2 regions of the Actinoplanes sp. NPDC051470 genome follow, and region 1 is predicted to be linked to the other one. Evidence: riboswitches for the same ligand, from Rfam matches in the RefSeq annotation. Region 1 holds a riboswitch; the other holds the start of a gene.

Region 1 (11,966 bases):
TGGGCGAAGTGCCCGTCCTGCCAGCCGACCACGGTGTCCATGGTGACCAGCGCGGCGTCCGCCTCGGCCACGTCGATCACCTTGAGCAGCGTGCTGGTCCAGGCGTAGCCGACCCGGTTGGAGAGGCTGCGCCGGGCGCCCTCGACGGCCGCCCGGTGATCGGCCGAGAGCAGCACGTCCTGTGGCAGCAGCGACACGTCGTCGCCGGCGCTGACCACCTTGCCCAGCAGCGCGAGCCGGAGCATCTCGGGGGAGACCACGGCGACGATCTCGGCCGGGCCGCTCAGCGTGACCCGGCGGGCCGCGACCACCGGGATCGGGGTCACGGTCACCTGGCCGCCGTCGCGCAGGCCGAGGTTGCCGATGGTCAGGTCGTCGGCGTAGAGCAGCGCGCGGCTGGCGCTCGCCTCGGCCCGGGCCGCGATGCCGGCCGTGGTGCGGGCGCCGTCCAGTCGAAGTGGGTCGCCCGGGTTGATCGCCAGCGCCGCCATCACCTCGGGATGCAGGCGGACGATGCCGCGACGAGCGTCAAGGGCCGCGGGCCGCTGGGTCACGGTCAGCGTGAGATCGTCTGCCACGCGTACAAAGCTAGCGTCTCCCCGCCGGTCGTATCCCCTCGCAGTTCACAGCACTCGCACAGTTGGAGCGGGATAGTTTTGCACGCATGCAATCAGGCCGTCGTAGGGTTCTGTCCGCCGCGGCGGTTCTGGTGATCGTCGCGGGTCTCGTGGTGGCCGCCGTGTTGCCCGACCGCGCCGCCTGGACCACTGCCGACCAGATGGTCACCGTGCCCGAGGCGCCGGCCGGTGCGGCCACGATCGACCTGGACACCCGCTTCTACCTGCCCCGCGACCGCGACGGCAAGGTGCCCGCGGTGCTGCTGGCGCATGGTTTCGGCGGCACCAAGAACTCGGTCCGGACCGACGCCGAAGACCTGGCCGAGCAGGGGTACGCGGTGCTCACCTGGACCGCCCGCGGCTTCGGGCGCAGCGGCGGACAGATCCACCTGGACAGTCCCGACCACGAGGTCCGGGACGCCCAGCGCCTGCTCGACTGGCTGGCCCAGCGGCCCGAGGTTCGCACCGACGCGAACGGCGACCCGCGGGTCGGCGTGGTCGGCGGGTCGTACGGCGGCGCTCTCGCCCTGATGCTGGCCGGCCAGGACCCACGGGTCGACGCGATCGTCCCGCTGATCACCTGGAACGACCTGGGCCGCTCGTTCCTGCCGCAGTCGGCCGGCACCGGCGCGCCCGGCGTCTTCAAGAAGGGCTGGGCCGGCCTGTTCTTCGGCAACGGCGCCGCCTCGCCCGCGGCCTCGGGCGACTCGCCCGACACCGGCGGCGCCGAGCTGCCGCCGCGGCTGCCGGCCCAGCTCCCGCCCGGCACCAACCCCGCCTGTGGACGTTTCGCCGCCGACGTCTGTGCCGCCTACCTCTCGATGGCCACCACCGGCATCCCCGACCAGGCCGCGCTGGACGTGTTGCGCAAGTCGAGCCCGCAGGCCGTGCTCGGCCGGATCAAGGCGCCGACGCTGCTCATCCAGGGCGCGGTGGACACGCTCTTCCCGCTCTCCGAGGCCGACGCCAACGCGCGCGGCATCGCGGCGGCCGGCACGCCGGTGCGGGTCGCCTGGTTCACCGGGGGGCACGACGGCGGGCTCGGGCCGCAGACCGATCAGGACCGGACCAAGTTCCTGACCGTCCAGTGGCTGAACCACTACGTGAAGGGCGAGGGCGCCGCTCCGTCGATGAGCTTCACCTACTCGCGGGTGGCCGGTTTCAGCGCGCTCGACCGCGGCCTGGTCACCAACGGGTACTCGGTCGACGCGTACCCCGGCATCAGCGGGACCGGCCGCACCGACATCTCCGTGCAAGGCCCGGCGCAGCCGATCGCCAACCCGCCCAACGGCAATCCCGGCGGCCTCTCCTCGTTGCCCGGCGTCGGCGGCCGGCTGTCCACGCTGCTCGAAGGCGTGGCCGGCGACATCCCCGGCCAGTACGCCACGTTCGCCTCGGAGCCGGTCGCGCAGTCGGTCGACGTGGTCGGCGCGCCCACCGTCCGGCTGCGGGCCGCGTCACCGACCGGCGAGGCGACGCTGTTCGTCAAGCTCTACGACGTGAACCCGGCCGGGACCGAGACGCTGAGCGCCGGCCTGGTCGCCCCGGTCCGGCTCACCGGCCTGCCGCGCGACCTCGCCCAGGCCCAACCGGTCACCGTCACCCTGCCGGCGATCGTCCGGCGGATCGAGGCGGGCAACGCGCTGCGCGTCGTGGTGGCCACCTCCGACCAGGGCTATCTCACGCCCGCCGCCCCGGCCACCTACACGGTCGCGGTCGAGCCCACGCTCACACTGCCCACGATGGTGGGCACGCCGATCAGCAACCCCCAGGTGATCTGGCGGTACGTGCTGGCCGGCCTGATCGCCGCCATCGTGCTGGGGCTGGCCGTGGTGCTGCTGCTGCGCCGCCGCCGGGCGCGGCGGGCGCCGACTGTGGCCGAGTTCGCCGACACCCCGCTGGTCGTGCGCGACCTGCGCAAGGAATATGCGGACGGCTTCGTCGCGGTCGAGGACATCAGCTTCACCGTCGAGCGCGGTCAGGTCGTCGGGTTGCTCGGTCCGAACGGCGCCGGCAAGACCACCACGCTTCGGGTGCTGATGGGGCTGACCATGCCCACCCGGGGTGAGGCGCTGGTCTTCGGCAACCCGCTGGTGCCGGGGTCGCCGATCCTGTCCCGGGTCGGCTCGCTGGTCGAGGGGCCGGGCTTCCTGCCGCACCTGACCGGCGAGCAGAACCTGCGGGCGTACTGGCAGGCGACCGGGCGGCCGTGGGCCGACGCGCGGTTCGACGAGGCGCTGGAGATCGCCGGTCTGGGCGATTCGATCCACCGCCGGACCAAGAACTACAGCCACGGCATGCGGCAGCGGCTGGCCATCGCCCAGGCCATGCTCGGGCTGCCCGAGCTGCTGGTGCTGGACGAGCCGACCGACGGGCTCGACCCGCCACAGATCGCCGAGATGCGCCGGGTGCTCAAGCGGTACGCCACCGACGGGCGGGCGGTGCTGGTCTCCAGCCACCTGCTGGCCGAGGTGGAGCAGACCTGCACCCACGCGGTGGTGGTCAACAAGGGCCGGATCGTGGCGTCCGGGCTGGTCGACGAGATCGTCGGCGAGTCGCCGTCGGTGCAGATCGACGTGAGCGACGTGGCCGAGGCGTCGCGGGTGCTGGGCGGCCTGGGCGTCGCCTCGGTGCTGCCGGACGGGGCGAACGGGCTGATCGTGGACATGAACGGCACCCCGCGCGCCGAGGTGGTGGCGTCGCTGGTGCGGGCCGGGGTCGGTGTCGATCGGGTGGTGCCGAGACGCCGCCTGGAAGACGCCTTCCTGGCTCTGGTCGGCGAGAACTCGCGGGGGAGTGGAGACCGATGACGGGAAGCGGCAGCGGGGAGGCTACGGTCGCGACCACGACGGCGAATGATCGCCGGACCGCGGAGCGTGGAAACTCAGCCACGGGATATCGGCCGTCGGCCACCATGCCGATCTGGGCCGAGGTCAGGCGGCAGGCCTCACGGAGGCGTACCCAGCTGGCTCTGGGTTTCATGGCTCTTCTGCCGTTGATCGTGCTGGTGGCGTTCGAGTTCGGCGGCGAGAGCGACGACGACAACGGTGGCGGGCAGTTCTCCAGCCTGGTCGACCTGGCCACCTCGGGCGGGCTGAACTTCGCGCTGTTCTGCCTGTTCGTCTCGGCGTCGTTCCTGCTGGTCGTGGTGGTCGCGCTGTTCTGCGGCGACACCGTGGCCAGCGAGGCGTCCTGGGGCAGCCTGCGCTACCTGCTGGCGATCCCGGTGCCGCGCGCGCGGCTGCTCGGCGTCAAGCTCGTGGTGGCGCTGGCCTACTCGCTGCTCGGCCTGCTCACCCTGGCCGGGGTGGCGCTGCTGGTCGGCACGCTGCGGTACGGCTGGCACCCGCTGGGCAGCACGATCGCCGCGGAGATCCCGCCCGGCGAGGGGCTGCTGCGGCTGCTCGGGATCCTCGGCTATCTGGCCGTGATCCTGCTGATCGTGGCCGGGCTGGCCTTCCTGCTGTCGGTGCTGACCGACGCGGCGCTGGGCGCGGTCGGCGGCGCGGTGCTGCTGTGGATCCTGTCCAGCATCCTGGACCAGATCGAGGCGCTCGGGGTGGTCCGCGACTTCCTGCCCACCCACTACAGCGACGCCTGGCTCGGGCTGCTCTCCACCCCGCCGCAGACCGACGACATGGTGCGCGGGGCGATCGCCGCGGTCGCGTACGCCACGATCTTCTGGTCTCTCGCGTTCTGGCGCTTCACCCGCAAGGACATCACGTCATAAGCATCACGTTTTCGCTTAGCGTGATGGGCACGTAAGGTGTGGGAAACAACTGAATACCTCATCCAGAGGGGCAGAGGGAACGGCCCTGCGAAGCCCCGGCAACCACCACGCATGTCTCGATGACGAGGCCCCGCGCGGCAGGTGCTAATTCCGGCCCAGCCATCTCGGTATGGGAAAGATGAGAGGAATCTCCGTGACGTCTACCGTCAGTGCATCCGCTCCCACCACCTCCAGCCCCGCGCGCGCCCTGGTCTGCCGGGCCTGCGGCGCCGAGTTCCCGCTGGCCGCTCAGCACGCCTGTTACGAGTGTTTCGGGCCGCTCGAGGTCGCGTACGACCCGGCGGCGATCGCCCAGGTGACCCGGGCCCAGATCGAGGCGGGTCCGCAGAACATCTGGCGCTATGCGCCGCTCCTCCCGGCCGGCCAGGACCCGGCCACCCGGGTGACCCTCGACCCCGGCCTGACCCCGCTGGTCAGCGCCCCGGCGCTGGCCACCGCGATCGGGCTGGACGCGCCGCTCTGGGTCAAGGACGACTCGGCCAACCCGACCCACTCGTTCAAGGACCGCGTGGTCTCGGTGGCCCTGACCGCCGCCCGCGGCCTCGGCTTCACCCGCTTCGCCTGCGCCTCCACCGGCAACCTGGCCAACTCGGTCGCCGCCCACGCGGCCCGGGCCGGCGTCCCGTCCATCGTCTTCATCCCCGGTGACCTCGAACAGGGCAAGATCGTCACCACCGCGGTGTACGGCGGGGAGCTGGTCGCGATCGACGGCTCGTACGACGACGTGAACCGGCTCTGCGGCGAGCTGGTCGAGACCGACGAGTTCGAGGACACCGCGTTCGTCAACGTGAACGTCCGCCCGTTCTACGCCGAGGGCTCCAAGACGCTCGGTTACGAGGTGGCCGAGCAGCTCGGCTGGCGCATCCCGGCCCAGGTGGTCATCCCGATGGCCAGTGGCGAGCTGCTCACCAAGATCGACAAGGCGTTCACCGAGCTGGTCGAGATCGGCCTGGTCGAGGCCCCGGCCGGCGGCTGGCGGGTGTTCGGCGCCCAGTCGGCCGGCTGCAATCCGATCGCGACGGCCCTGCACAACGGCACCGACCAGATCGTCCCGGTGAAGCCGACCGGCATCGCCAAGTCGCTGAACATCGGCGACCCGGCGGCCGGCGCCTACGCCATCGAGGCGGTCCAGCGCACCGGCGGCTGGATGGACTACGCCGGCGATGACGAGATCCGCGAGGCCATCCAGCTGCTCGCCCGCACCACCGGCGTCTTCGCCGAGACGGCCGGCGGGGTGACCGTGGCCGTCCTGCAGAAGCTGATCGCCTCGGGCAAGCTCGACCCGGCCAAGGAGACGGTGGTCTTCAACACCGGCGAGGGACTCAAGACGCTGGACGCGGTGGCCGACCGGGTCGGGCCCACCCACCGCATCAAGCCGTCGCTGCGGGGTGCTCGCGACGCCGGCCTGCTCGGGTAACAGGGTGTAGTCGGTGATCCGACAGTAAGTTCGTTTTCCATCCTGCGAGGACTTGCGAAGGGATCACAACGTCGGCAGGATGCTCTCTGCGGGAGGACGCGACGCCGTACGAGGCCCCACCTTCGAGCTTGGCGACAATCTCTACCGGGGCCCAACGACCCAGTGCCGGAGGCGCTGTGCGCGTGTCCTCCCGACCAATATCTCTCCCGGTAATTCGGTCGCGGCGGACTGGTAGTGCGTCCAGTCTGTGGGGATGCGCATCGATGTCGCCGCGTTCGACGGCTCCGACGAGTCCGTCCTCCACCAGGCCTACCAGGTGACCAGGGCCGCCCAGCTCCACGAGGTGCCGGACATCCCGTACATCCCGGAGCCCTTCTACGTCGACACGGTGCGCCGGGGCTACCCCGCTCAACGGCACATCCGCGCGCTGGCCACGCTCGACGGTCAGCCGGCCGGCACCGCCGAGCTGGGCCTGCCGCTGCTGGACAACCTCGAGCTGGTCAGCCTCGACCTGAACGTGCACCCCGAGCTGCGCCGGCGCGGGGTCGGCCGGGCCCTGCTCGACTGGGCGATCGAGCGGACCCGGGCCGAGGGCCGGAAGCACATCTCCTCGGAGACGGTCCAGAACCGCCCCGACGGCGACGCCTTCGCCGCGGCGGCGGGGGCCAAGGCCGCGCTGCCCGAGACCCGCAGCCGGCTCGACCTGACCACGGTCGACCCCGCCCGGCACGCGTCGATGCTCGCCGAGGCGTGGGAGCACGCCGCCGGCTACCGGGTGCTGAGCTGGCTGGGCATGCCCGCCGACCAGTACCTCGACGACATCGCCTACCTGGACAGCCGGATGGTCGAGGACGCGCCGATGGGTGATCTCACGATCGAGCCGGAGAAGATCGACGCCGACCGGGTCCGCGAGTCCGAGCAGAACCGGCTCGCCCGGGGCATGGACCGCTTCCACACCGGGATGGTGCACGAGGCGAGCGGGCGGATGGTCGCCTGGTCGACGCTCTCCGGGCCGCCCGCGCTGGAGACGCACATCTGGCAGCACATCACGATCGTCGACCCCGACCACCGCGGCCACCGGCTCGGGACGATCGTCAAGCTGGGGAACCTGCGTCACACGCTCGAGCACAAGCCGACGCTGACCGCGATCGACACGTTCAACGCCACGGCCAACGAGTACATGCTCTCGATCAACCGGGCGATGGGCTTCAAGGCGGCGGACACCTGGATGCAGTGGGAGCTGACGGTCTAGCCGTTCTCGCTCCTCCTTCGTCGGAAGCGCGCCGCCCAGGGGCGGAGCGGGTGGTCCGGGTCGTAGCCGCCGGCGTGCAGGCCCGCGTGCTTCTCCAGGGCGTTGCGGCAGCCGTAGGAGCCGGTCATCGCGTACGAGTAGCCGCAGAACAGGTAGTAGGCCGGCCAGAACAGCGGACCGAGGGCGGCGTACTGGCCGACGTGCCGGCTCTCGTGGCCGAACAGGTCGGTCCGCTCGTCGGCGAGCAGCCATTCCGCCGTCCGCCGGGTGAAGATCACCGACCCGACGGTGAAGCAGGTGTTCTTCGGGATCCGCCGGGTGTAGCCCTCGGCGATCAGCACGCCGTCACGGCCCGGCCGGATCGTCGCGCCGCTGGCCCGGGCGATCGCCAGGCCGGCCAGCGTGGTGCCGTTCGCCCAGGTCAGCAGCGTGCGGGCGCGCATCTCACGCCGTCCGGCGCATCTGCAGCTCGGTGAGGCTCGGGATCACCGGGTGGGGCACGCGGACGCCGGTGTCGGTGAAACCCAGCTTCTCGTACGCCCGGACCGCCCGGTCGTTGCCGGTCACCACCTCGAGCATCAACTCGTTCCGCCCGGCCTGCCGGGACCAGTCGGCGACCGCCTCGACCAGGTCGGCGAGGACGCCGCTGCCGCGCCGGGCCGGGGTGACGTAGACCGCGAAGACGACCGTGGCCGCCGGGTCCTCCGGCAGCACCGTGCCGCCGGCGTGGCCGACCAGCGGGCCGCCCGGGTCGGCCACGAACTGGGCGAGCGTCCGCCCGGCGCTGGCCTGCACGATCCGGCGCCGGTAGTCGTCGTGGCCCCGGGCCGCCGCCGCGGCCAGCGTCTCGAGGAAGGCGAGCGGGCTGTCGGCCAGCATCTCCAGGCGCAACGCGCGCATCCGGCCGGCGTCCTCCGGCGTCACGCGGTGAACCGCGACCGTCGAGCGGGGGGCTGTGCTGAGCGACACCATGATGCCTGCCTACCCGGCACAGCGGGGAGCGGCAAGCAGGTTGCGTCTATCCGACCTCGCTGCCACCGGTTTCGCCACCGGCGTAACTAGTCGGGTGACTACGGCTTCGTCCTTGCACTCGCACCCTCGGAGTGCTAAACATGGCGTTGGCACTCGCGTCATGTGAGTGCCAAGCAGGTCGGGACGGTGGGGTTCCGGCCGGGCGCCGCCATCGGTGCCCCGGCACGGGGCCGGTCGTCGCGGGCTATCCGGCTCGACCTGAGGACGTCGCATCGCCAGGTGGCGACGTCCGCAGAGGTTCCTGTGAATGTCCGGGAGGACACAGCCGTATGGCCAAGATCATCGCATTCGACGAGGAAGCTCGTCGCGGCCTCGAGCGGGGCATGAACCAGCTCGCCGACGCCGTCAAGGTGACGCTCGGCCCCAAGGGCCGCAACGTCGTGCTCGAGAAGAAGTGGGGCGCGCCCACCATCACCAACGATGGTGTGTCGATCGCCAAGGAGATCGAGCTCGAGGACACCTTCGAGAAGATCGGCGCCGAGCTGGTCAAGGAGGTCGCCAAGAAGACCGACGACGTCGCCGGTGACGGCACGACGACGGCGACCGTCCTGGCCCAGGCGCTGGTTCGTGAGGGCCTGCGCAACGTTGCCGCCGGCGCCAACCCGATGGCCCTCAAGCGGGGCATCGAGGCCGGTGTGGCCAGCGTCATCGAGGCCCTGACGCAGCTCAGCAAGGACGTGGAGACCAAGGAGCAGATCGCTTCGACCGCCTCCATCTCCGCCGGTGACTCCACGGTCGGCGAGATCATCGCCGAGGCCATGGACAAGGTCGGCAAGGAAGGTGTCATCACCGTCGAGGAGAGCAACACCTTCGGGCTCGAGCTCGAGCTCACCGAGGGCATGCGCTTCGACAAGGGCTACATCTCGGCGTACTTCATGACCGACGCCGAGCGTATGGAGGCCGTCTTCGACGACCCCTACATCCTGATCGCGAACAGCAAGATCTCCGCGGTCAAGGACCTGCTCCCGATCCTCGAGAAGGTGATGCAGGGCGGCAAGCCGCTGATCATCATCGCCGAGGACGTCGAGGGCGAGGCCCTGGCGACCCTGGTCGTCAACAAGGTCCGCGGCACCTTCAAGTCGGTCGCCGTCAAGGCGCCGGGCTTCGGTGACCGCCGCAAGGCCATGCTGGACGACATCGCCATCCTCACCGGCGGCACCGTCGTCAGCGAGGAGGTCGGCCTCAAGCTCGACGCCGCCGACCTGTCCCTGCTGGGCCAGGCCCGCAAGGTGGTCATCACCAAGGACGAGACGACCATCGTCGACGGCAACGGCAACGCCGAGCAGATCCAGGGCCGGGTCAACCAGATCCGGGCCGAGATCGAGAAGTCGGACTCCGACTACGACCGTGAGAAGCTGCAGGAGCGCCTGGCCAAGCTGGCCGGCGGTGTTGCGGTGATCAAGGTCGGCGCGGCCACCGAGGTCGAGCTCAAGGAGCGCAAGCACCGCATCGAGGACGCCGTTCGCAACGCGAAGGCGGCCGTCGAGGAGGGCATCGTGCCCGGTGGTGGTGTCGCGCTGGTGCAGGCCGGCAAGACCGCGTTCGACAAGCTTGACCTGGTGGGCGACGAGGCCACCGGTGCCAACATCGTCAAGGTCGCGCTGGACGCCCCGCTGCGTCAGATCGCCGTCAACGCCGGCCTCGAGGGCGGCGTCGTGGTCGACAAGGTGCGCAACCTCGAGGCGGGCCACGGCCTGAACGCCGCGAACGGTGAGTACGTCGACCTGCTGGCCGCGGGCATCATCGACCCGGCCAAGGTCACCCGCTCGGCGCTGCAGAACGCCGCGTCGATCGCCGCCCTGTTCCTCACGACCGAGGCGGTCGTGGCGGACAAGCCGGAGAAGAACCCGGCCCCGGCCGGTGCTCCGGGTGGCGGAGACATGGACTTCTGAGTCCAAGCTTTCTCGAACGGGCGGGTCGCTGCTGCGGCCCGCCCGTTCTGTCGTTACTGCACGCGCCCTCGGGGTCGGCGCGAGCACCGGCACCGTCGGTCACCTCGTGGTCGAAGACGTCGGTGCCGGTGAAGCCGGGCGCCGGGATGTGCGTGACCGGTGCGCCGTGCGGGCCGACGGCCACCGTGCCGTGACCGGCGTCAGAGTTGTTTGCGATACAGGAAGAACACCCGCTCGACCCGGGCCCCCACCACCTGGGAGTAGAACGGCATCGGGCCCACCCAGCCGATCTGGACCGACGTCAGACCAGCCTTCTTCTGATCGGCCAGGCAGCGCTTGAGCAGCACCGAGCCGATGCCCAGCCCCTGCGCGGCGGGCGCGGTGCCCATCGGGCCGAACCAGTTCGGCCGGGACCCGTACGCGGCGAAGCCGAGGATCGAGCCGTCCCGCACGGCGACGTGACAGCCGGTGCTGTCGGTGATCTCGGCCGCCCACTGGCGCCCGAAATTCGACTCGGCGAAGTCGGTCAGCGCGGGCCCGTCGGCCGGCGTCGCGCCCCGGACCACCACGCCCCGCCCGGCCAGCCGCGCCTCGTCGGCCTCGGTGTCGCCCAGGGTCTCCAGGTCGGCGGTCATGTTCCAGGCGGGCTGGTCCTCCTCGAAGCCCAGCGCCATCGCGGCGCAGATCGCCGGGGTGTATCGCACGTCGATGCCCGGCCAGGCGTAGACCGGCGGGTTGCCGGCGATCACCACGTCGCTGGCGCCCAGCCCGGCCAGCGCGCCCTCGACCCGGGACACCAGGGCCCGGGCCACGCCGCGGCGGCGCTCCCGCCGATCCACCGCGATCAGGTCGATGTGCCCGATGGACGGGTCGCGGTGGGACACCGAGCCCAGCACCACGCCGATCACCCGGTTGCTCGGCGCCGCCGCTTCTTCCCCGGCGCCTTCACTCCAGGCCTTCTCCTCGGCCGGCGCCAGCGCCAGGAAACCCGCCGTCCGCCGGGTCGCCGGCCCGCCGGTCCCGCGCAGCCGGTGCACGATCTCGGCCGCCTCGGCCGCGTCCTCCGGCAGATCCAGGGCGGCCCGGCACAGGGACACCACGGCCGGGACGTCGTCGTCGGTCAGTTCGGCGATCCAGAACTCGCTGTCCACAGACGTCGAACCTACCGGGCCGGATTCAACCGCCGGAGTGACGCCTCGGAGCGCTAACGTGGGACGGGTGCGTGATCCCTCGGTTTCCCGGTACACGGCCGGCCGGCTCTCACCGATACGCCGCGTCACCGACCTCAAACGCTTGCGCGACGAGCAGTTCGACGTGCTCGTCATCGGTGGTGGCGTGACCGGCGCGGGCGCCGCTCTCGACGCCGCCTCCCGGGGCCTCAAGGTTGCCCTGGTCGAGGCCCGTGACCTGGCCGCCGGCACGTCCAGCCGGTCGAGCAAGCTGATCCACGGCGGCCTTCGCTACCTGGAACAGCTCGAGTTGCACCTGGTGCACGAGGCGCTCACCGAGCGTGGCCTGCTGGCCAGCCGGATCGCGCCCCACCTGGTGCGCCCGGTCCCCATCCTGGTCCCGCTGGAGAAGACGAGCCCGCCCTCCCGGGCCTGGCACCGCGCCTACTACGGGCTGGGCGTGGCGGCGTACGACGTGTTCGCCGGCGTCTTCGGCTCGGGCCGGGGCATGCCGCTGCATCGCCACCTGAGCAGCCACGGCGCCCGGCACATGTTCCCGAGCCTGCGCGCCGACCGGGTGGCCGGGGCGATCCGCTACTTCGACGGGCAGGTCGACGACGCGCGGCTGGTGGTCAACCTGGCCCGCACCGCGGGCAGCCTGGGCGCGGCGGTGGTGACCAGCGCCCGGGTGGTCGGCTTCGTCCGCGAGGCGCGCGAGGTGGTCGGCGTGCGGGTCCGCGACCTGGAGGCGCCCGACGAGCCCGACTTCGAGGTCCGGGCGCGCACGGTGGTCGCGG
Region 2 (11,966 bases), on a different contig from region 1:
TGGTGGATCATCGGCCGGAGCTGTTCGAGGGGGCGACCGAGGCGATCAGTGAGGTCGGCGGCTTCTCGGTCACGGTCGGCGACAGCGCGCGGGCCTACCTGGTCGAGACGGCCGAGAAGGGCACCATGTGGCTGCGGCTGCACGCCCGGGGCACGGCGGGGCACGGCTCGCTGCTGCACACCGACAACGCGGTCGCCAAGCTGGCCGCGGCGGTCACCCGGCTGGATCAGCACCGGTTTCCGCTGGTGCTGACCGGGCCGGTCCGCGACCTGCTCACGGGGCTGTCGGAGATGACCGGGATCCCGTTCGACCCGGATGATCCGGAACCGTTCGTGGCGCGGCTCGGTCACCTGGCCCGGATGGTGGGGGCGACGCTGCGGGACACCACCACGGTCACGATGCTGGAGGCGGGATACAAGACCAACGTGGTGCCGTCGGTCGCGCACGCCACGGTGGACGCGCGGATGCTCCCGGGGCGGGACGAGGCCTTCAAGGAGGAGCTGGTCAAGGTGCTCGGGCCGGACGTCGAGCCGGAGTGGCACACGATGCCGGCGGTGGAGACGACGTTCGACGGGCGGCTGGTCGACGCGATGGCGGCGGCGATCGGGGCGGAGGACCCGGGCGCGCGGCTGCTGCCGTACATGCTGTCGGCCGGCACCGACGCGAAGTCGTTCCGGCGGCTGGGGATCCGGCACTTCGGGTTCGCGCCGTTACGGCTGCCGCCGGACCTGGACTTCGCGTCGCTGTTCCACGGGGTGGACGAGCGGGTGCCGGTGGACGGGCTGACCTTCGGCACCCGGGTGCTCGCCCGGTTACTGACGCAGGCCTAGCTCGGTCAGCGCCCGCACGAGCCGCTCGACGTCCTCGGTGGTCGAGCCGAGGCCGAAGCTGGCCCGTAGCAGTCCGCCGTTCTCGCAGGTCTGGGAGGTCGCGCCGGTCAGGCGCCGCACCAGCGGGTGGGCGCAGAACTGGCCCGCGCGCACCCCGATGCCGTAGTCGTCGGCCAGCTTCGCGGCGACCCCGGCCGGGTCGGGAACCACGAACGACGCGATGCCCACCCGCGGCGCCGCCCCGCCGAACAGGGTCACGCCGCCGAGGCCGTCGATGAGGCTCTGCTCGTGCTCCAGCAGGGCGGCCCGATCGGCGCGCAGCAGGGCCGCGCAGACGGCGCCGAGCGAAACCGCGCCCAGCAGGTTCGGGGTGCCGCCCTCGTGCCGGGCCGGGCCGGTGGTCCAGGTGACGTCGGCCGGGTCGTCGCCGACCGCCGCGCTCGCCCCGCCGCCACGCAGGTAAGGCTCGGCAGCGTCCAGCCAGTCGCCGCGCCCGGCCAGCACACCGGCCCCGAACGGGGCGTACAGCTTGTGACCGGACAGCGCGAGATAGTCGGCGCCGAGATCATCGAGATCGACGGGTACGTGCGGAGCGAGCTGCGCGGCGTCGACCACGACCCGGGCGCCGTGCCGGTGGGCGACGTCGGCGAGCCGGCGCACCGGCCAGATCTCCCCGGTCACGTTGCCTGCCCCGGTGATCGCGACCAGCACGTTCTTGCCCAGATTTTCCAGGGTGGCGTCGAGCGCGGCGACGGCGGCGTCCGGCGAGGACGGCGACGGGATGCGGACGGCCGCGGGCCAGGGCAGCAGGTTGGCGTGGTGCTCGCCGTCGAAGACGACCGTCGTGGTGCCGGCGGGCAGGGCCCGGGCCAGCAGGTTCAGCGCGTCGGTGGTGTTGCGGGTGAAGATCACGTGGTCGCCGGGGCGGGCGCCGACGAACTCGGCCACCGTGTCGCGGGCCCGCTCGTACTCCAGGGTCGAGGTCTGTGACCGGAGCCCGGTGCCCCGGTGCACGCTGCCGTAGAACGGGAGGAGGGCGTTCACCGCGTCGGCCGCGGCGCGGACACAGGGCGCTGAGGCGGCGTAGTCGAGGTGGGTGAAGTCGGGGGTGAGCCCGACGACGTCGAGTTCGGTGGACAGGAGGGTGGCGGACATGGATGCACCTCCGGGAGGGTCCGCGCTTGCCCACGCCGGTTGACGCGAGCCTGGTCTTCACCCGGGGCACCCCATCGCGAACGCAAGGGTTGCCGGCCAGCGAGCCGGGGCTTTCCGCTGGCACTCATGACCTGTCGCCGAGATTAGCAGAGCCGTCAGCTCGCGACGACGACCTCGGTGCCCATCCGGCGAATGGCCTCGACGCCGGCCTCGTCGGCGCTGGAGTCGGTGACCAGGGTGGCCACGTCGGTGACGGCGCAGATGCCGGCCAGGCAGATGCGGCCGATCTTGGAGCCGTCGGCGACCACGATGACCTTGTCGGCGCGGCGGATCATGGTGGCGTTGGTGTTCGCCTCGATCTCGTCGTGGGTGGTCAGGCCGCCGCGGGCGCTGATGCCGTCGACGCCGACCACGGCGACCGCCATGTTCAGGCCCTGGAGCGCCTGGTCGGCGATCGGGCCGACCAGCTCGTAGCTCTGGGTGCGGGACACGCCGCCGGTCATGATCAGTTTGAGCCGGGGGCGCAGCGCCAGCTCGGCCGCGATGTTCAGGGCGTTGGTCACCACGGTCAGGTCGACCCGCTCGGCGAGCAGGCGGGCCAGCAGGTGGGTGGTGGTGCCGCCGGTCAGGCCCAGGGTGAGCGGGCCCTTCGGCAGGATGCGCGCGACGGTCCGGGCGACCAGCGCCTTCTCCTCGCGGTGCTGGCCGACCCGGTAGCGCACCGGCAGCTCGTAGGCCACATCGACGGCGACCGCGCCGCCGTGCGTACGCGACAGCAGCCGTTGATCCTCCAGAACCTGGAGGTCGCGCCGGATCGTTGCGGGTGAGACCTTGAACTCGCCGGCCAGGTGACCGGCGTCGACCGAGCCGTGGCTGGCGACGCGTTCCAGGATCGCGGACACCCGATCGGCGCGGCGCAGGGTGCTCGGCGGCATGTGCAACTCCCAGGGTTGATCAAACGCGCAGTCAGGCTAGTTCGTTTTCAAGCGATAAACCAGATCTGCTTGCGCGTTCGCAACCTTCGTCACGAGAATCCGCCCATGACTGTGATCACTTTCCTCGGCGCGGGCAGCGTGGTGTTCACCCGTGAACTGCTCGCCGACATCCTTTCCTTCGCCGAATTACGCGAGGTCACGCTCTCGCTGCACGACATCGACCCGGAGCGCCTGGAGACGGCGGAGGCGATCGCCCGGCGTACCGCGGAGCAGCTGGGCGCCAAGCCGGTGATCACCGCCAGCCTGGACCGGCGGGCCTCGCTGGACGGCGCCGACTTCGTGATCAACGCGATCCAGGTCGGCATGCACGCGGCGACCGTGAAGGACTTCGAGATCCCGGCGAAGTACGGCCTGCGCCAGACCATCGCCGACACGCTCGGCGTCGGCGGCATCTTCCGGGCCCTGCGCACGTTCCCGGTGCTCGACGGGATCGCCCGCGACATGCTGGAGATCTGCCCGGACGCGTGGCTGCTGAACTACACCAATCCGATGGCCATGAACATCGGTTACCTGGCCGCGGCGCAGCCCCGCCTGAAGGCCGTCGGCCTCTGCCACTCGGTCTTCTGGACCGTGCACGACCTGGGCAACCTGCTCGGCGTCCCGCACCAGGAGATCGACTACACCGGCGCCGGCGTGAACCACCAGGCGTGGCTGCTGCGGTTCGAGCACAACGGCGAGTCGCTCTACCCGCGCCTGGACGAGCTGCTCGAGCGGGAGCCCGAGCTGCGACGACGGGTCCGGATGGACATGTACCGGCGGCTGGGCTACTTCCCCACCGAGACCAGCGAGCACTCGTCCGAGTACCTGCCCTGGTACCTGCACCTCGACGACGAGATCGAGCGGCTGCGCATCCCGGTCGGCGACTACCTGCGGATCAGCGCCGGCAACGTGGAGGAGTACCACGCCACGCGCGCGTCGTTGCGGGCCGGCGAGCCGCTGGACGTCAGCCGGGACGCCACCGAGTACGCCCCGCAGGTCATCCACAGCATGGTCACCGGGCAGCTCCGCCGCATCCACGGCAACGTGGCCAACCACGACCTGATCAGCAACCTGCCGAGCGGCTACGCGGTCGAGGTGCCGTGCGTGGTCGACCATCTCGGCGTACGCCCGGAGCGGGTCGGCGCCCTGCCGCCGCAGTGCGCCGCGCTGAACCGCAGCTTCGTCTCGGTCGGCCAGCTGACCGTGGCCGCGGCGATCGAGAACGACCCGCGCAAGATCCGCCAGGCGGCCATGGTCGACCCGAACACCGCGGCCACGCTCAGCGTCGACGCGATCTGGGACTTGTGCAACGAGTTGGTGGCGGCGCATCGTGAACTTCTGCCGACTGCGCTGCGGGTCACGGTGTAACGCTCAATACAGGATGTTCGTTTGTCGCCGGGATCTTGTTAAGCGATCACAAACGAGCATAATCCTCGAACATGACTCACACGTCCTCGGAGATTGCCAGCCAGCCCGACGTCTGGGAACAGGCACTCGGGCTGGCCGGGGAGGCCACCGCGGCACTGGCCGCGCCCGGTGAACGCATGCTGATCATGGGGTGCGGCACCTCCTGGTTCGTCGCGCAGAGCATGGCCGAGCTGCGCGAGAATGCCGGGCTCGGCGAGACCGACGCGATCTGCGCGTCCGAGTACGTCCCGCGCCGCCGCTACGACCGCATCGTCGCCGTCACCCGGTCCGGCACCTCCACCGAGGTGCTGGAGGCGCTCCGCCAGGCCCCGGCGGACGCGCACAAGGTCGTCATCACCGCGGTTCCCGGGATGCCGGTCGACGGGCTCACCGACACCCGGCTGCTGCTCGACTTCGCCGACGAGCGGAGCGTCGTGCAGACCCGCTTCCCGACCACCGTGCTGGCGCTCGCCCGGGCCGCGTTCGGCGAGGACCTCGCCGGGCTGGCCGCGGACGGGCGCAAGGCGCTCACCGCCGACCTGCCGGCCGACCCGCAGAACATCGAGCACCTGGTCTTCCTGGGCACCGGCTGGACCGTCGGGCTGGCCCACGAGGCCGCCCTCAAGGTTCGCGAGGCCGCCCAGGCGTACTCCGAGTCCTACCCGGCCGGCGACTTCCGGCACGGACCGGTGGCGGTGGCCGGGCGTAACAGCATCGTCTGGTCGTTCGGCGACGTGCCGGCCGGCCTCGACGACGTGGCCCGGGGCGCGGGCGCCACCGCGTACCGCGATCGCCTCGACCCGCTCGCCCAGCTCGTCCTCGCCCAGCGCTTCGCGCTGGCCCTCGCCGCACACCGCGGCCTCGATCCCGACCGCCCCCGATTGCTCACCCGGTCGGTCGTCCTGACGGACGCAGTGGCCTGACGAAATTGAGGTAATTGCCGATGACGACACCCCTCCGCCGCGGCCGCCTGCTCCTGGGCGGGCTCAGCGCGACACTTCTTCTCCTGTCCGCCTGCATGGGCGGATCGACCGACGATGGCAAGGACGCCGCCGCGGGGTACGACCCCAACGCTAAAGTCGAGATCACCTGGTGGACGGGACAGACCACCGAGGCGCAGAAGGTGGCGGAGGGACTGGCCGCCGAATACTCCAAGGCGCACCCGAACGTGACCATCAAGGCCGCGCCGGGCGCACCCACCACCGACGACCTGCTGACCAAGCTGTCGGCCGGCTTCACCGGGGGCAGCTACCCCGACATCTCGTACGCCTTCGGCAGCTGGGCCGGTGACCTGGGCGCGAGCGGGAAGACGCAGGACCTGACGTCGTTCGTCAACGAGCCGTCGTTCGGCTGGAACGAGTTCTCCCCGGCGGCCCGCGAGGTGGCCACGGCCAAGGGCAAGGTGATCGGCGTGCCGGCGCTGGTGGACAACCTGGCCGTGATCTACAACAAGAAGCTGTTCGACCAGGCCGGCCTGGCGTACCCCAAGGACGACTGGTCCTGGGAGGACTTCCGCACCACCGCGAAGAAGCTGACCATCCCGGCCAAGAACCAGTACGGCACCGCGTACTCGGTCTCCGGCAGCGAGGACACCACCTGGCACCTGTGGCCGCTGCTGTGGCAGAACGGCGGCGAGATCCTGGACGGCACCAAGCCGGCCTTCAACTCCGACGCCGGCGTGAAGTCGCTCGAGACGCTGCGGCAGATCGCGGTCGACGACAAGTCGATGTACCTGGACCAGACCGACGAGAAGTACGGCCCGCTGTTCAACAGCGGCCGGGTCGGCATGATGATCTCGGGCCCGTGGTCGCTGCTCGACCTGAAGACGGCCAAGCTCGACTACGACGTGGCCCTGCTGCCCGGCACCAACGGCGACCACACCACCGTCTCCGGCCCCGACCTGTGGGTGCTCTTCGACCACCAGGACGCCAACCGGGCCGGCGCCACCCGCGACTTCGCCAAATGGCTGACCAGCGCGGAAACCGACGCCAAGTGGAACCTGGCCGTGGGTAACCTGCCGTTGCGGGACACGGAGAAGACCTCCGAGGCGTTCAAGAAGTACACCGCGGAGTACAAGGGCGGCCAGAAGTTCTTCGACAACCTGCAGAACGCCAAGAAGGCGCGTCCGACCGTCGCGGGCTACGAGGTGTTGTCCCGCAACGTCGGCGACGCGATCGCCCAGGTGCTGCAGGGCAAGGCGCAGCCCAAGGAGGCCCTCGACGCGGCGGCGAAGAAGTCCGCCGACGCCGTGGAGGAGTGAGATGGCGCTGACCTTCGCCGCAACGCCGCGGTCCGCGGCACCGGCCGGTCACCGGCGGCGCGACCCGCGCCGCCGGGCGCTGTCCCGCCACCTGACCGGCTGGGCGTTCGCCGGGCCGGCCACCTTGATCGTGGTCGGGCTGTCGCTGTTCCCCGCGGTCTGGGCGTTCTTCATCTCCCGGGCCAAGTGGAACGGCATCGCGCCGGCCACGATGGTCGGATGGCAGAACTACGAGCGGCTGGCCCAGGATCCCGACATGGCCGCGGCGGCCCAGCACACGCTGCTGCTGACCGCGCTGTTCGTACCCGCCTCGATCGTCGTCGGCATGCTGGTGGCGGTCGCGCTGAACCAGAAGATCCGGCTGATCGGCTTCTACCGCACCTGCATCTTCGTGCCGTACGTCGCGTCCGCGGCGGCCACCGGCATCCTGGCCGGCTTCGTCTTCAACCCGCAGTTCGGCGCGGCCAACGAGATCCTCCGGCGCGTCGGCATCCCCGCCCAGCAGTTCCTGGAGAGCCCCAACCAGGCGATGTACATCATCTGCGTCATCGCGCTGTGGGGCGAGATCGGCTTCACCGCGGTCATCTACCTGGCCGCCCTGCAGGACATCCCGAAGGAGCTGGTCGAGGCGGCGCGCACCGACGGCGCCTCCCCGTGGCGGATCTTCTGGCACGTCACCCTGCCCGAACTCCGGCCGGTCACGGTCTTCACCGCGATCTGGCAGACGATCACCGCGCTGCAACTGTTCGACCTGATCTACACGACCACCCGCGGCGGCCCGCTGAACAGCACCCAGACCGTCGTCTACTACATCTACGAGCTGGCGTTCCAGACTCAGAGGCTGGGGTACGGAGCGGCCGCCGCGTACCTGCTCTTCGCGGTCACGCTGCTGCTGTCCCTGCTGGTCATCTGGTACGGGCGCCGCCGCGGCACGGAGGCGTTCTGATGCGACGAAGGCTTCCCTTCAGCCCCTGGCACCTGCTGCTGATGCCGATGGCGCTGATCTTCGTGCTGCCGCTCATCCAGATGGTGCTGACGTCCTTCATGTCCACCGCCGAGATCAACCAGTTCCCGCCCAAGCTGCTACCCACCACCGGCCTGCACCTGGAGGGCTACAAAGGACTGCTGACCGAGACGCCGGTGGTGCGCTGGCTGGCCAACACGGTCCTGGTGTCGGCCATCGCGGTGGCCTCCCACCTGGTCCTGTGCTCGCTCGCCGGCTACGGCTTCGCGAGGCTCAAGTTCGCCGGCCGCGGCCTGGCCTTCGTGCTGATCCTGGCCACGGTCATGATCCCGATCCAGCTGCTGATGATCCCGACCTACCTGATGTTCGCCCGGGCCGGCATCGTCGACACCCTGGCCGCGGCGTTCGTGCCCTGGCTGGCCTCGGCGTTCGGCATCTTCCTGATGAGACAGTTCTTCCTGGGGCTGCCGGTCGAACTCGAGGAGGCGGCCCGGCTGGACGGGGCGTCGACGCTGCGCACGTTCATCAGCGTGGTGCTGCCGCTGGCCCGCCCGGCGATGGCCACGCTGGCCGTCTTCACGTTGCTGTCCAGCTGGAACGACCTGCTGTGGCCGCTGGTGGCGATCAGCGACGACGCCAAGTTCACCATGCAGGTGGGGCTGGCCAGCTTCCAGGGCACCCGACGCACCGAGTGGGCGGAGCTGATGGCCGGCAACGTGATCGCGACGATGCCGTTGATCATCGCGTTCCTGATCGCCCAGAAGAAGTTCATCGCCACCATGACCTTCACCGGATTGAAAGGCTGAACCTCAGGATCAAGAGCCTGTCGTAGGTGGGTGGTGGGTGCTGATCGCTGCTCCCGCCGAGGGCCCGTCCGGGCGGCCGCACGCTTCGCTTCCGCGGCCGCCCTCCCGGCGACGTGCGTGAGGGGTCACCCTTCGTCGCTGCGCGACAAACCCCCGACGCCGGCGCGGGCTTTGGGTCGGGTCTTTTCAGAGTGGGTTCAACCCTGCCAGGCTTCACAGCGCCCATGAGTCTGAATGGATAAGAGGTCGGGTGCCCTTCCACCTTCGAGCGGGTGGGCCATGCCCCAAAAGGACAAGAACCAGGTGCTCGCTACCAGCTGGTCACAGCCCACCCTGCGTGCGTCAGACGGCTTTCACCGCGCCTGCCGTCACGGTCCAGTTCTCGCCGATCGCACTCGAGCAGACCGGGGAGGCGAGTAACAGCACCGCAGGGGCGACCTCCTCCGGCTCGGCCAGCCTGCCTGTCAGCATGCCGCCCTGGGACGGCAGTACTTCGAGCAGGGCGCTGTGCTCCATGCCCAAATGTTTCGCAAGGTTGGCGACGTAGCCATCCGGACCCTCCTGGCTGTAACCGCGTACCCCGGAGGGGGTGACGGTATTGACCCGGACGCCCTGAGGTGCCAACTTCTCCGCCAGTCCCCGCGACAACGAATTGAGGGCCGCCTTCGCGGCGGCGTACGGCATAGGAGCCGCGCCGGGCCGCAACGCAGCGTCTGAGCTGATGTTGACGATGGCCCCGCGTGCCTGCGTCAGTGCCGGCAACGCGGCGCGGATCGTACGCACGGCCGCGGACAGGTTCAGCGCGAACAGGTCCGCCCAGACTTCGTCGTCTCCGTCGAGGGGGTCGTCGAAGGCGGCGGCCGGCGGGTTGCCGCCGCCGACATTGTTGACGAGGACGTCGAGGTGGGGGCCGGCCGCGCGAACCATCTGCCGTGGCCCGTCCGGGTCGGAAAGGTCAGCGGCGATGAAGGTGGCCTCGGTGGCGTCGAGCTCGGGGGTGCTGTGCCGGGCGACGGCGACTACCGTGGCGCCCTCGGCGAGGAAGGCCTTGACGATGCCGAGGCCCAGGCCCTTGCTGGCGCCGGTGACGAGGACACGTTTGCCCTTCAGCTCCAGATTCATGATTGGTAACTCCCATCGAGCGAAGGTGACGCCTTATCCTTGCGTCGCATCAGCTGGCATCCAATGCCAGCAGAGCAGCCAACCAATGCCGCGCGGTTATCAATCGCAGGTAGAGTCGCCGCCGTGGAGACGCGTGAACTGCGGTACTTCGTCGCCGTCGCCGAGGAGTCGAACTACGGGCGGGCAGCCAAGCGGCTTGGCATCGCGCAACCGGCACTGACCCGGACCGTGCAGAAGATCGAGCGTCACCTCGGCACAAAGCTGTTCGAGCGCACCGGCCGTACGGTCGCCCTCACCCGAGCCGGCTCGGTGCTGTTGCATGAGGGCCGCAACGCCTTGGACGCGGTGGAAGCAGCCGCCCGCCGCACCCGCCGGGCTGGAGAACGGACCGGCCTGATGCTGGTCACCCGGGCCGGGGTCGCCGTCGACTTGCTGGCGCAGCTGCTCGACGCGTACGCCGCCGAGCCGGACGCGGTCACCGTCGAGGTGGCCATGGTCCAGCCCGGGGGCGCCGAGCCGGAGCAGATGCTGCGCGACGGACGTGCCGACGTCGCTGTCCTGCAGGAGCGGTGTTACTCCGCAACCGGCCTCGAACACGAGGTGATCGCCGTCGAGGGTCAGATGGCGGTCCTGCCTGTCGGTCATCCGTTGGCTGCCCGGGCCACGCTGACCTCGGACGAGCTTCCCGGGTTGCCGCGACCCCGCTGGCCGCTCGCCGACGGCACCTATCCGGACGGCCCAGGGCCGGCCATCCGCGACGCGACGGAGCTGTTCCAACTGATCGCACTCGGCCGCGCCTGCGCCGTCCTGCCCGAGTCGGCCCGCCCGTCCCTGACCAGCGGCGTCGTCTCGGTCCCGGTGACCGATGCCCCGCCGATCACGACGCACCTCGTCTGGCCGTCTCGGAGCCGGTCGCGGGAGGTCGCCGCGCTCGTCAGACTGGCCACCTGGTAGACCCAGCGGTACTGAGCCGGGGCGGGCCAACGGGATTCGCCGTCACCGTCGCTCAGATCGGCGACCGCGGCGAAGTACGGCCGATCACCATCTGAACCCGCTCGGGCGCTCACGCACCCGCCACAGCTGGCATCGGCGCCAAGCGGGGGCGGGGCTCCTCGGCGCTGAGGCCAGGTCCCTCGCACACGGCGCGATCCGCCGCGATCGGCTCTGATCCCGGGCTGACCGGGCAGATCCCGCTTCCCTTCGAGGCCCGCCCATCCGTCGGATCCGTCTCCTGCGGCCGTAACCCGTAGCCTCGAAATCGGCCGAATCGTGGCGATTGCCGCTGGCAGAACGCTATTTCGCTGATTCGCGAACGGCGGTCGCGCCTTCCAGAAGGAGGCACTGAAATGGGTGAGTCCCCACGTGTTCCGCAAGACCGTCGCTACCGTCCTGAGCGGACAAGGCCTGGTCACCGAAGCCGCCGCCCAGCTCGGGCACGCCGACGAGAGCACGACCAGGAAGTTCTACGTCCAGATGCCTTCGACCGCCCCCGACGTTAGCCACGCTCTGGAGATCCTGATCCGCGCAGACGAGCTCAGCATCGAGCCGGCGGCCGAGCCTTCGCAGCACCTTGAGACGACAGACTACACAGAGTGACGGCCGGCGTGCCGGGCGGTAACCGGATCTGCCGACCTCGGCTATTCAGACAGGTTGACCGCGTGTTGGGGCTGATACAGGAAAGGTGCACCTGATCTGCGAGGATTTGATTGCCTAGATCAAGTTCTCGCGGGAAACAGGGGCACCTTTCTGGTGAGTTCGGAAGTACCTTCTCGCCGATGGCGCTGCGAGCAAGACAATCACGACGACCGAACCCACGGTGGTCAGCATGAGCTTGGCGATGGTCGCGGCGGGCAACCAGCCGGGCATCGCGTCGGCGGCCGCATCGACCAAGGCGGGCACATCGACGCGCGCGAGCGCGGGATCACCGAAGCGCTTGATTGACGACTCCAGCAGCTGCGTGGTGAACAGTTGCCCCGGGATGATGACGACACCCATGGCGAACAGGATCGGGTGGAAGATCCACGAAAGGATCCGGCCGATCCGCTTGCCGGCCAGGTTGAGCATCGCCAGGGTCACCAGGATCAGCACCAGCACGATCGCCAGCGTTTCGCTTCCGCCGAAGTCGATGCCATGCAGTATCAGGATCTCGGCGGGGAGCCCCTGACGCACGACTTCCGCCTCGGCGGCATGCTGTGCGGCTGCCCCGAAGCGAAGCACCACATAGGTGCCGAGCAGGAACGGCACGACGGTCAACAACTGCAACGCCACGGCGATGATCACACTGCGCGGTCTGCTGCTCATGATCATCCTCCGAGGAAAAAGTTGAACTAAGTGCAAAAAGTACGGCGTCTTTGAGCTAAGTGCAACTTCGCTCATACATTGGGGTGTGCTGACCAGAGACCAGATCGTCCGGGCCGCCATCGAGGTCCTGGATGCCGAAGGCGTCGC

Evidence for each region. Region 1 has a riboswitch for S-adenosylmethionine ahead of thrC (threonine synthase). Riboswitches for the same ligand answer to the same signal wherever they lie in the genome.
Region 2: it holds a riboswitch for S-adenosylmethionine, as region 1 does, so the genes downstream of both, AB0M54_RS47205 (aminotransferase class V-fold PLP-dependent enzyme) here and thrC (threonine synthase) in region 1, are expected to answer to the same signal.

What each region holds. Positions count from the first base shown of each region.
Region 1 is NZ_JBFBAA010000001.1:814,472-826,437, reverse strand. It holds gene AB0M54_RS04060 (AAA family ATPase) at 1-578, opposite strand, end outside; gene AB0M54_RS04055 (alpha/beta fold hydrolase) at 665-3,427, shown strand; gene AB0M54_RS04050 (ABC transporter permease subunit) at 3,532-4,347, shown strand; SAM riboswitch class I at 4,403-4,532, shown strand; gene thrC (threonine synthase) at 4,541-5,824, shown strand; gene AB0M54_RS04040 (GNAT family N-acetyltransferase) at 6,078-7,076, shown strand; gene AB0M54_RS04035 (hypothetical protein) at 7,073-7,519, opposite strand; gene AB0M54_RS04030 (GNAT family N-acetyltransferase) at 7,521-8,048, opposite strand; gene groL (chaperonin GroEL) at 8,378-10,000, shown strand; gene AB0M54_RS04020 (Ig-like domain-containing protein) at 9,915-10,184, opposite strand; gene AB0M54_RS04015 (GNAT family N-acetyltransferase) at 10,201-11,151, opposite strand; gene AB0M54_RS04010 (glycerol-3-phosphate dehydrogenase/oxidase) at 11,219-11,966, shown strand, end outside.
Region 2 is NZ_JBFBAA010000065.1:693-12,658, forward strand. It holds gene AB0M54_RS47200 (M20/M25/M40 family metallo-hydrolase) at 1-830, shown strand, start outside; gene AB0M54_RS47205 (aminotransferase class V-fold PLP-dependent enzyme) at 813-1,985, opposite strand; SAM riboswitch class IV at 2,003-2,117, opposite strand; gene AB0M54_RS47210 (DeoR/GlpR family DNA-binding transcription regulator) at 2,141-2,920, opposite strand; gene AB0M54_RS47215 (alpha-glucosidase/alpha-galactosidase) at 3,026-4,327, shown strand; gene AB0M54_RS47220 (sugar isomerase) at 4,399-5,289, shown strand; gene AB0M54_RS47225 (ABC transporter substrate-binding protein) at 5,310-6,626, shown strand; gene AB0M54_RS47230 (sugar ABC transporter permease) at 6,628-7,572, shown strand; gene AB0M54_RS47235 (carbohydrate ABC transporter permease) at 7,572-8,396, shown strand; gene AB0M54_RS47240 (SDR family NAD(P)-dependent oxidoreductase) at 8,739-9,518, opposite strand; gene AB0M54_RS47245 (LysR family transcriptional regulator) at 9,642-10,472, shown strand; gene AB0M54_RS47250 (hypothetical protein) at 10,881-11,114, shown strand; gene AB0M54_RS47255 (hypothetical protein) at 11,229-11,825, opposite strand; gene AB0M54_RS47260 (TetR/AcrR family transcriptional regulator) at 11,905-11,966, shown strand, end outside.